Regions from separate parts of the uncultured Pseudoramibacter sp. genome, predicted to be linked through region 2. Evidence: predicted binding sites of a transcription regulator. Region 2 holds the regulator's gene; the other holds the start of a gene.
What was found. Region 2 encodes Rex, which represses fermentation and respiration genes when NADH is low (regulators of the CRP and FNR family bind a similar motif). Its sites were predicted from a motif close to ATTGTTAANNNNTTAACAAT; they were not measured.
Positions count from the first base shown of each region.

Region 1 (6,000 bases), on a different contig from region 2:
TGCCTTGAGCTTTTCCGGGTAGCCTGGGAAATGGAGCCAGTCGAAGGGCTTGACACCCTTGGCGATTTCCCGAATCGTGCCTGGGTCCATCGTGAGCTGGAGGCGGTAGTGAGAGCCGATCGGAAAGTGGTAGCCGCAGCGGCAGACGTGCAGATTGGCTTCGAGCTCGTCCAGGGTCAGCGCGTGACCGCACTTGGGACAAATCGTCGTGCGTTGCTGAATCGGGATCGCGTCGGGCATCGTCGTGATGCTGCGCCGTTCCCGAAGGGCCTTGAGGTTGAAGATTTCTTCACGGCGCTTTTGAAATGGGTTGCTGCTCATGATCGATCTCCTTCATCTTTAGATAATTGGGTATCGCCGATGTCGATGGGGTCCAGCCCGGCGCCGACCCGGTTCCACTTGAGCAGGGTGTCGTACTCGCTTTCGATGAAGCCGGTGTTGTAATTGCCGTGGACAAAGGCGGTGTGGTGCATGATCAGGTAGCACAGCTCTGCGGTCGTCGGGTAGCCGTCGATGACCAGTTCCTCGAGCATGCGGCGCATCCGCTGGATCGCTTCAAGTCTAGAATTGCCGGACGCGATGATTTTCACGACGAGGCTGTCGTAAAACGGGTTCATCGTGTAGCCGTTGTAGAGCAGGGAGTCGATGCGGCAGCCTGGCCCGCCGGGGAAGTGGACGAAATTCGTTTTGCCTGGAGAAGGACGGAAATCGTTCATCGGGTCCTCCGCGTTGATGCGGCATTCGATGGCCCAGCCTTTTTGGTGGATGTCCTTCTGTTCGTAGGACAGCGGCAGACCGGCGGCGACGCGGATCTGTTCGCGGACGAGGTCGACGCCGCACACCTGTTCGGTCACCGGGTGTTCCACCTGGATCCGGGTGTTCATTTCGATGAAGTAATAGTGCAGATCGTCGTCCATCACGAATTCGATGGTGCCGGCGCCCGCGTAATTGGCGGCCTTGGCTGCCTTCACCGCGGCTGCGCCCATTTCCTCGCGCACCTCCGGCGTCAGCAGATGGGACGGGCTCTCTTCGATGAGTTTCTGGTGTTTGCGCTGGATAGAGCATTCCCGTTCGCCGAAGTGCACGACGTGGCCCTTGGTATCGGCCATCACCTGGAATTCGATGTGGTGGGGATTTTGAATTAACTTTTCGACGTACATGTGGTCGTCACCGAAATTGGCGACGGTTTCGGACTGGGCTTCTGCAAATTTTGCGGCGAAATCCTCGGGACGGTCGACGTTGCGCATGCCGCGTCCGCCGCCGCCGGCTGCGGCCTTGATCAGAACCGGGTAGCCAATTTCGTCAGCGATCTTCTGCCCTTCTTCGAGGGATACGCTGCCGTCGCTGCCGGGCACGACTGGGACGCCGTTTGCCTGCATCAGCTCGCGGGCCGCGGCCTTGTCGCCCATTTTTCTGATGGCGTCACCGGAGGGCCCGATAAAGACGAGGCCCTCTTCGGCACAGCGGTCGGCGAAGTCGGCATTTTCAGACAAAAAGCCATATCCGGGGTGGATGGCTTCGCACCGGGTCGATTTGGCGACCTGAAGGATCGCGTTTTCGTTGAGGTAGCTGTCCTTAGCTGGCGGCGGACCGATACAGACCGCGCGGGTGGCCAGCTGCACGTGAAGCGAGTCTTTGTCGGCAGTGGAATAGACGGCCACGGATTCGATGCCCATTTCAGTGCAGGCGCGGATCACGCGGACCGCGATTTCGCCGCGGTTGGCAATGAGTATTCGACGGAACATGGCTTTACAGCTTTCTGACGCGCATCAGCGGTTCGTCGAATTCGGCCATCGTGGCGTTTTCTTTGAGCACTTCGAGAATTTCGCAGTCAAAGGGCGCCGGGATTTCGCTCATCATTTTCATCGCTTCGATGAGGCCGACCGTGTCACCCTGATGTACGGTGTCGCCGGACTTGACGTAAGGCGGGTCATCTGGTGACGGCGCTTGATAGAAGGTGCCGACCAACGGCGCGTTGATCGTGTCGCCGGCGCTTTCAGCTTCCGGTGTGTCCCTTGTTTCCGGTGCATCGACTGCAGGCGCTGGCGCCGGTGCAGCGGGCGCAGCGGCCGGCACAACGGCTGGTGCAGCGGCGGCTGCCACCGCTTTTGCCGGATAAGCGCCGGCTTTTTTCAGAACGAGCGCGTCGCCCTCGTGGGTCCATTTTAATGAAACGGCGTCGCTTTGATCAAAACGATCGATTAATTCGAGAATTTCGTTAAACTCCATACTGCCTCCGTGTAAAATCTTTTCAATAAGAATTGATTCCAGAATTGATTTGTAAATAAAAGATGAAAATTTGCTTTCCACCTGGATTGCTTAAAAATTTTTAGATATTCGTCAACATTATAGCATGAAATACAGATCATGCGCAGAAAAAAATAAGATAAGCGCATATCAAAGAAAATTTTTAATTTTTAGAAAATTTAAATTGAACTTGATGCAGAAGGCCGAAAATTTTTATATAATATGTAGAAAGACTGCAACCCTTTTATTTGAATTGAATCTTTCTTAAAAACGGTAAAATAAAAAGAGTAATAATTTGCAAAATAATGAAATCTTATTGACAAATTCATAAAGTATGATATGATTGTTATAGTTTTAACAGAGACCCGCTAGGGTCACCATAACAATGTGAACACTCACATTTTAGTTTTGTAAATTAATTTATGGAGGGAAATTTATGGCTAAGGAAATTGTAGTTGTCAGCGGTTGCCGTACGGCTATCGGTTCAATGGGAGGTTCTTTGAAAGATGTACCTGTTGTCCAGTTGGGTTCAACAGTTATCAAAGAAGCGGTCAACCGTGCAGGCATCAAGCCAGATGACGTTGACGAAGTTTTAATGGGCTGTGTCCTTCAGGCTGCACAGGGCCAGTCAGTTGCTCGTCAGGCTGCTGTTTACGCAGGCATTCCTGTTGAAAAACCAGCTTTAACATTAAACAACCTCTGCGGTTCTGGTATGAAGTGCATCAACCTCGGTGCTGACATGATCACAGCTGGCGACGCAGATGTCGTTGTCGTTGGTGGTATGGAAAACATGACAAGAGCTCCGTACGTCGTTCCAGGCGGCCGTTATGGTTACAGAATGGGCGCTGGCGAATTCCTCGATACGATGATCTCTGATGGTCTGGAAGATACCTTCAATCACTATCACATGGGCGTTACCGCTGAAAACATCGCTGAAAGATACGGCATCACTCGTGAAGAATGCGACAAGATCGCTGTTATGTCTCAAGAAAGAGCTAACGCAGCTATCGAATCTGGCCGCTTCAAAGATGAAATCGTGCCAATCACTGTAAAACAGCGCAAGAAAGAATTTGTTTTCGATACAGACGAACATCCGCGTAAAGGCGTTACAATGGAAAGCATCAGCAAACTGCGTCCGGCATTCAAGAAAGACGGCGTCATCACTGCTGCTAACGCTTCCGGTATCAACGATGGGGCTGCTGCTCTCGTTATGATGTCTGCTGAAAAAGCTAAAGAACTCGGCTGCAAACCGTTAATGAGATGGATCAACGGTACATCAGCTGGCTGCGAACCAGAAGTCATGGGCTTAGGTCCGATCCACGCTTGCCGTAAACTGTTCGACCGCACAGGCTTAACCATCGATGATTTCGATCTGATCGAACTCAACGAAGCATTCTCTGCTCAGGCTATCGCTTGCATCCGCGACCTGCACATCGACATGGATAAATGCAACGTCAACGGCTCCGGTATCGCTCTTGGCCACCCGGTAGGCTGCTCCGGTGCAAGAATCGTTGTTTCCCTGATGTACGAAATGGCGAAGAGAGGATCTAAGAAAGGTCTCGCATCACTCTGCGTCGGCGGTGGTATGGGTGTTGCTTCTGCTTGGGAAAACCTGCAGTAAGCTCGCTTTAGAAACTACTTACGAAAGTCGAGTGGCAATATGAGTTTTGTTACATACGAAGCTAAAGATTTAATCGGAATCGTCACGATCAACCGTGAAAAAGCACTCAACGCTTTAAACACTCAGGTCCTGAACGACCTCGAAGAAGTGATTGATGCGGTTGATTACGACACGATCCGTTGCTTAATCATCACCGGTGCCGGCAAAAAATCATTTGTTGCCGGTGCTGATATCGGTGAAATGGCTGAAGACACCAAAGCAGAAGGCAAAGAATTCTGCGAACACGGCAACCGTGTATTCAGAAAAATCGAAACCCTGCCGATTCCTGTAATCGCAGCGGTCAACGGTTTTGCACTGGGCGGCGGCTGCGAACTGTCAATGGCCTGCGACATCCGCATCGCTGCTGACAACGCTGTATTTGGTCAGCCAGAAGTCGGCCTGGGCATCACACCAGGTTTCGGCGGCACCCAGAGATTGATGAGAAGAATCCCTGTTGGCAAGGCGAAGGAAATGATCTACGCCAGCATCAACATCAAAGCCGAAGAAGCTTTGAAATGGGGTCTTGTCAATGCTGTTTATCCGCAGGATGAATTGATGCCGGCAGCTGAAAAGCTCGCTAACCGCATTGCGGTTCAGGCACCGATTGCAGTCCGCGCTGCAAAGGCTGCGATGAACGAAGGCATCGACGTGCCGATGGATGACGCGATTCAGGTTGAAGTGAAACATTTCTCTGACTGCTTCGAAACAGCCGACCAGAAGGAAGGCATGAAAGCATTCATGGAAAAACGGAAACACGAACCGTTCCAGAACAAATAATTAATTTTCAACGATTTTCGAGGGAGGATGACCATCTTCCCTCGGTGTTTGTGTATTGATTTAAATATTTGAGAGGTAATAATATGAAAGTTGGCGTAATTGGCGCTGGTACAATGGGATCTGGCATTGCTCAGGCATTTGCTCAGACAGATGGTTATGAAGTTGTTCTCTGCGATATCAAACAGGAATTTGCAGATGGCGGCAAAGCTAAAATCGAAAAGAATTTAGCAAGAAGCGTATCCAAGGGCAGAATGGATGAAGCGAAGAAAGACGCAATCTTAGGCAAAATCACAACAGGTTTGGTTGAAAAAGACACTGTTGGCGATTGCGACCTGATCGTCGAAGCAATCCTCGAAAAGATGGAACTCAAACATGAAATGTTCCAGAACCTCGACAAGATCTGCAAACCGGAATGCATCTTCGCATCCAACACATCTTCACTTTCCATCACTGAAATCGCTCAGGGTGTGAACCGTGACGTCATCGGTATGCACTTCTTCAACCCAGCACCGGTTATGAAGCTCATCGAAGTCATCGCTGGCTACAATACATCTGAAGAAACTGTTCAGAAGATCAAAGACATCGCTGTTGCGATCGGCAAAACTCCTGTACAGGTTAAGGAAGCTGCTGGCTTCGTCGTCAACAGAATCCTCGTTCCGATGATCAACGAAGCAATCGAAATCTACGCTGCAGGCACTGCTTCAGCTGAAGATATTGATACCGCTATGAAACTCGGCGCAAACCACCCGATGGGACCTCTGGCTCTCGGCGATTTGGTTGGTTTGGACATCGTTCTGGCTGTTATGGAAGTTCTCCAGGCTGAAACGGGTTCCGACAAATACGCTCCAGCACCACTTCTGAGAAAGATGGTTCGCGGCGGCGCACTCGGCATCAAGACTGGCCACGGCTTCTACGATTACACAAAATAATCGAGTTTAAAAATAATCCATTCGCAATATTATTGCGGATGGATTTTTTTTGTGCAGAATCTAGAAAAAATCAAAAAAATTTAACGGGACCCCTTGACCTTTGTATCGTGCTAGCGTTTAACATGAGGTTAACAACAAAAATAACACGTCGTACAAAGAAGTACTGATCCGCACAGTGTGGGTGCGGCAGTACCTCTTTTTATTTGTGAAGGAGGACAGATAAGGATGGACGAAAAGAAGAACCGTGAAGCGGATATCTTATATTTAGATGAGGATCAAATGATCGAAGCTGGTGTTCTGGATGCCGGACACTGTGTCGATGTGATGGAAGAAACCATGGGATTGCTGTCAGATGGTGACTGCCTGATGGGCGGCCCCAATCACGAT
Region 1 covers NZ_CAIFFF010000001.1:188,889-194,888, forward strand. Annotated here, with positions in the region: gene accD (acetyl-CoA carboxylase, carboxyltransferase subunit beta) at 1-321, opposite strand, end outside; gene accC (acetyl-CoA carboxylase biotin carboxylase subunit) at 318-1,745, opposite strand; gene accB (acetyl-CoA carboxylase biotin carboxyl carrier protein) at 1,750-2,229, opposite strand; gene QZX60_RS00920 (acetyl-CoA C-acetyltransferase) at 2,684-3,868, shown strand; gene QZX60_RS00925 (enoyl-CoA hydratase-related protein) at 3,908-4,684, shown strand; gene QZX60_RS00930 (3-hydroxyacyl-CoA dehydrogenase family protein) at 4,768-5,613, shown strand; gene QZX60_RS00935 (tyramine oxidase subunit B) at 5,839-6,000, shown strand, end outside.
Region 1: a site for Rex is predicted at 2,590-2,609, ahead of QZX60_RS00920 (acetyl-CoA C-acetyltransferase). Genes of this name have one in related genera too.

Region 2 (6,000 bases):
GACAAAAAGAAGGTATTGCAATAGCCAAAGAACAAGGAAAATATAAAGGACGTAAACCAATAGACATTAATAAAGAACTGTTCCAGACTGTATATAAACAATGGAAGGCAGGAGAAATAACAGGCGTAGAAGCTACAAAAAAGCTTAATATATCAAAGTCAACATTTTACAGACGGGTAAAAGAATACAAACAATAATATTTCCCTTTGGTATTTAATAATAGAGGTATTAATAAGCCTTCATAACAGAATACCAAACAGAATTTATTAACAAAACAATGCTTGTATTATCCTATTTAGATAGATTTATTAATTAACAGGAGGTGATATATGAATGATTTAATACAATAAAGTACCATTTTAGTGTTATTTTGTCTATAAAACTAAGTATTTAGATACTATTTAGTTATGGTTACTAGTGATTTATTTATGATAGGAGTAAAAAATGTTAAAAGTAAATAATAATCATGTTCTGGAAACTGAAAAAAGCAATATAAAAAATATCTTTTACACGCTAGATGTTTTGTACAATGACGGTGATCTGACGTGTTCCCAAAGAGAAATAATAGGAGAAACAATTTTAAAACGTTACTATAATACAGAGCTATTTAATTATGCTTTTGATATGTTCTTGAACTACTGTGTACCATTTCAAGACGTGGATTTATACCAAAAGAGCATTAATATAGATATTAAAAATAATGTTTTCTTAAATTTCTAATTGACGTCTTGACCATAATATAATAAGATAATTAAAGCTTGTTATTTTATGGTGATCTGACGTGTAGAATTAAAATATCTTATGCGTATATAGTAAATATTTGTTCATATCACAGATAATCATATAATATCTTGTGTTGCCTGCGGATGTGGCGGAATTGGCAGACGCGCCAGATTTAGGATCTGGTACCTCGTGTATGAAGGTTCGAATCCTTTCATCCGCACCATTTTGAATTGAACTGCTTAAGTCTCTCTAAGATGTCTTAAGTAGTTTTTTTATGCCTAATTGATTTATAAAGGTTCTTTTGTTATAATTATAACAATCAAATTAAATGATTGCATATTTAGAGATAAATGGAGCGCGTATGCGAAAAAATTCAAAAAAAGTATCGATGAGTGTCATCAGGAGATTGCCCAAATATTATCGATTTTTGACCGACTTGAATGAAAGGGGATTTCAGAAGATTTCATCGATGGAATTGTCGAAAATGATGGGCCTGACAGCCTCTCAGATTAGGCAAGATCTGAATTCTTTTGGTGCCTACGGGCAGCAAGGATACGGCTATCGAGTTCAGGAACTGAAGGATGTAATCCACGATTTATTGGGGCTAAATCGACCTTATCGCTGTGTTATTATTGGTGCGGGTAATCTTGGCCACGCAATTTCTCATTATGAAGGCTTTAGGAATGAAGGGATATGGATACGTGCCATGTTTGACATTGATTCTGAGAAGGTAGGTCAGACCCATGACGGCGTTCCGATTTTCCATATGGATTATCTTGATGAATACGTTAAGGAAAATATGATTAATATTGCGATATTATGTGTACCGAGAGCCATTGGACAAAGTGTGGCCAATCAAGTTGTGAGGACAGGCATAAAAGGCATTATGAATTTTGTTCCGATCGATTTGACACTGCCCGACGATGTCATGATTGAGGATGTCAATATTTCGGACAGTTTATATACATTAACATATATGCTGAGCCGTAAGCAATAAGGAAAAAGGCAAAAAAAAGCATTGAATAATATCGTTTTCACCGTTATAATAAAAATAACAACGTAGAAAGTAGGTGTCTTAAATGATTGAATTTGTATATGGAGCAAAGGGAAGCGGCAAGACGAAAAAAATGATCGACATGGCGAATGCAGAACTTGAAACTTCCAAAGGTCAAATTCTTTTTATAAATGACAGAGATAAATATCGCGTAACAGTTGATACGAAAATTCGTTTCATCAATAGTGACGACTTTGGCATTAAAGGAGAAGATGAATTGTTCGGTTTTATCTGTGGCGTTTTAGGCAGCAATTACGATGTTGATACAGTCTATATCGATAATTTATTAAGAATTCTGGATGCAGATGGACCGGAAGATGTTGAAGGTCTATTGAAACGTTTAGATGTTATTCAGAAAAAGCAGGATGTGAAATTCGTGCTGAGCCTGAGCTGTGACGAAAACGAAATTCCGGAATGCATAAAAAATTATAAATAAATTCGCTTTTTTGTCTATTAACGGGATTATTCAAGACGCCGATTGTGTGAATCTCATACATTCGGCGTTATCTGTTTGTGGAGATATTTAGAAAGATTTACATGAAGGATCCATATCAAACGAATTTGCCGTATTTAACCTATGCGTCATGGTTAAAAAAACGCTATGGGCAGAAGGTTTATAAAATACCTGTCAATACAGGGGGGACCTGCCCAAACCGAGACGGTACGTTATCTTATGGCGGATGTATCTTCTGCGGAGAAAAAGGGGCCGGGAATGAAACGCTTTCAGCATCGATCTCCATTCAAAATCAAATCAAAAGGAATGAAGCTTATATTAGCAAGCGATATCACGCCAATTTATTCATCCCGTTTCTGCAGGATTTTTCAAATACTTATGTCGATTTTGAAACATTCAAGTCTCATATTGAAGCTTGTTTGGGGGAACAAATTGCAGGCATCGCCATTTCAACCAGACCGGATTGTATCAGTGATCAGCAATTGGATTATTTAAACCGAATTAGCGAAGATAATCATATTGATATCTGTATCGAACTTGGGCTTCAAACAATCAATGCGAAAACACTGCGTATTCTCAATCGGCAGCATTCACTTTCCGATTATGTCGATGCGGCTTTAAGGATCAAGGCGCATCATTTACAACTTTGCACCCATATGATTTTGGATTTACCTTGGGACGACGAAGTGGATGCTGTCGAGGGAGCTGAATTGATTTCGGTATTAAGAACAGATTTCGTTAAGTGCCACGCGCTTTACGTGGAACGAGGAACGAAATTGGCTCAGATGTACCAAAAAAATCAAGTACAGCTATTAAGTGTTGACGATTATATCGATCGCGTCGTCCTATTTTTAACGCATTTAGCGCCGGATATTGCCCTGCAACGCGTTATTGGGCGCATCCCTGAGCAGGATTCAATCCAGACAAACTGGCATATCAGCTGGTGGAAAATCAGAGAAATGTTAATCGATCGAATGCGTGACCAGCATTTGACGCAAGGCTGCGTTTATCGAAAAAATCGACAGAAACTTATTGGAAAAATTGTTTTGTAAGTTATAATAGGAGAGAAGAGGAGAGAGATGAAAGCGAAGGATTGGCAACGCATATTAATTCCTTATCAGCAGGCAGTTGATGAATTGCTGCTTAAGTTCAATCATTTAAAGGATCAACGCGCACAACTGGGAGAAACTTCACCGATTGAATCTGTTACAGGGCGCGTTAAATCGCTGTCAAGTATTTTGGAAAAAATTAATAAATACCATTACCGAGTCGACGATGTAGAGGAAAAAATCCGCGATATTGCAGGCATTCGTATTATCTGTCAATTTGTTGAAGATATTTACGAAGTGGCAGATATGATTTATTCGCGCAATAATAAGGATTTAACGATCTATCAAGTGAAGAATTATCTTCAAGGAGAGGACCGTTCGGCCTTTCACAGCGGAGCAGGAAAGCCAAAGGAAAGCGGGTATCAAAGTTATCATATTATTGTAAAATATCCGGTTTTTAGCAGTGTAGGGTATCGAGAAATTTTTGTAGAAATTCAAATTCGAACTCTCGCCATGAATTTTTGGGCGGTTGTCGAGCATTCGCTCAATTACAAGTATAAAGCTAAACTACCGGAAGTGATTAAAAAACGCTTGACGAAAACAGCGAATACAGTCCAGTCGTTGGATACGGAAATGTCGACGATTCGAGATGAAATTTTGTCAGCCCAGAAATTGTTTAGAATGAAGTCGAGCACCGTGAACGATATTGTTGAAAATATTGAAACACTGCGCCGTCTTCAGAGGCCAGAGCTGGCTGATGAATACAATTCGGAATTCAACCGCATATCAGTTCAGGAAGATTTGATTCAGCTTATTTTATTAAAACGTGAAATTGAATCAGAAGTTGGGCACATTAAAGAGATGAAATAAAGGAGTAAAAGATAAAAATGGATAACAATCACGATTCTATTGCTGCAGACGCGGTTATGACAGAACAAAATGCGCAGGAGGAACCGATCTTTACCCCTCAGGGAGAAATTATTAATGGTGAAGAATACGCTAAAAATACGACAGACCCTTCCGCAAAGGCGATCATCAAATATTTGTCTTCAATTTTGAAGCAGTATCATCTCAGTCATCGCCCACTCGACCAGCTGTCGGATTCTTATGAGGTTTTGATGGTGGGGCAGATGCACAATACGCAGCTGCGCCCTTCACTTTCGGTCACTGTCAATGGCAGCTCATTCCCAGATTGGGTGATTGAAATTGTGACTCCAGAAGAAGAAGAAATGATCTATTTGATGAAAACGGGGATCTATGCTGAAGCAGGCGTAAAGGAATACTGGATCATTGATCCTCAAAAACAGGTAATCTTGGAATATAATTTTAAGAAAAACGCTTTTATTCCTAAGATTTACAATTCTCCTCAAAGAATTAAAGTTTCGATTTATCGGGACCTGTTTATTTCGTTTTCGAGTATTTTTAAGGCACAATAAGGGATATAGAAGAAGCATTCTACGCGCTAGAATGCTTCTATTTTTTTGAATTCTTTACCCATGGAATAAAAGGGTGCGGATTTTGAATGGCAGATAAAACTTTTTTATTTAAATCCGGAATCTCGGCACACATTTTGGCGATAAAGTTTTTGACATCTTCGCGCTTTGTAAATCCGTCTGCGGGACAGGTTGATCCAATGATTGGCAATGTTTGGCACTCTGAATCGTAGATAATATCTTTTTCATTGACAAAAATCAAAGGACGGATGAGGGTGATCTGTTTTCGGTCCAAAAAAGTGACGGGCTGACAAGTATTGATGCGGCCTTCGAAAAAAAGGCTTAGGAAAAAAGTTTCAACGGCGTCATCTGCATGATGCCCCAGCGCTAATTTATTACAGTTGAGCCTGCGGCACAGATTGTGCAATGCGCCGCGGCGCATTCTCGCGCATAAAGAGCATGGATTCGATTCATTGCGAATGTCAAAAACAACAGTTGCAATCGACGTCTTTAATATTGTATATGGGACATGAATGTCGTGGCAGTAGGTGATGAGCGGAGAAAAATCCATTCCCTCAAGACCAGCGTCAATGGTCACAGCCTCAAGATCAAATTGTACAGGTGCAAATTTTTGATATCGCGCTAGTGCTGCCAACAAAGCAATGCTGTCTTTTCCACCAGACAACCCTACCGCGATGCGGTCACCGTTTTCGATCATATGGAATTGTTGAATAGCACGGCGCATTGGTCCTAATATTTTTTTCATAGATTAACGATCCTTTAAATAGTAAACTATCAATTGTAATTTATCCTTTTTGGTGTAAAATATATGTCATAGCATTTGTCATTTTAACACGAATGAGGAAACAATACAAAAAGGAGCATTGATTTGGCACATTCAATTATACAATTTTTTTCGTTTCTTCCGAATTGGCTTGAAGTTTTTATTATTTCAATGGTTCCGATCGTTGAACTCAGAGGGGCGATTCCAGTGGGCGCATTGTTGATGCGCATGCCTTATCTGCAGACCTTTTTGCTTGCATGGGCAGGCTCGATCGTTCCAGCGCCGATTATTTTAAAATTTTTACCGGCGTTTTTAAAATGGATGAGAGGGAAAAAGGGCGCTTTGGGACGTTTCGCAGAATGGCTGCATACTCGTGGCATCAACAAATCGAAAAGCATTACCAAATATAAGTTCTGGGGGCTGATGATTTTCATTGCCATTCCTCTGCCAGGGACAGGGGTTTGGACGGGCTGTCTGGCTGCCTCGCTTATTGAAATGGATTT
Region 2 covers NZ_CAIFFF010000002.1:56,386-62,385, reverse strand. Annotated here, with positions in the region: gene QZX60_RS01560 (recombinase family protein) at 1-197, shown strand, start outside; gene QZX60_RS01555 (hypothetical protein) at 445-720, shown strand; tRNA gene QZX60_RS01550 (tRNA-Leu) at 863-946, shown strand; gene QZX60_RS01545 (redox-sensing transcriptional repressor Rex) at 1,052-1,720, shown strand; gene QZX60_RS01540 (hypothetical protein) at 1,803-2,213, shown strand; gene QZX60_RS01535 (TIGR01212 family radical SAM protein) at 2,315-3,283, shown strand; gene QZX60_RS01530 (GTP pyrophosphokinase family protein) at 3,311-4,150, shown strand; gene QZX60_RS01525 (Uma2 family endonuclease) at 4,168-4,716, shown strand; gene QZX60_RS01520 (ATP-binding protein) at 4,754-5,479, opposite strand; gene QZX60_RS01515 (small multi-drug export protein) at 5,603-6,000, shown strand, end outside.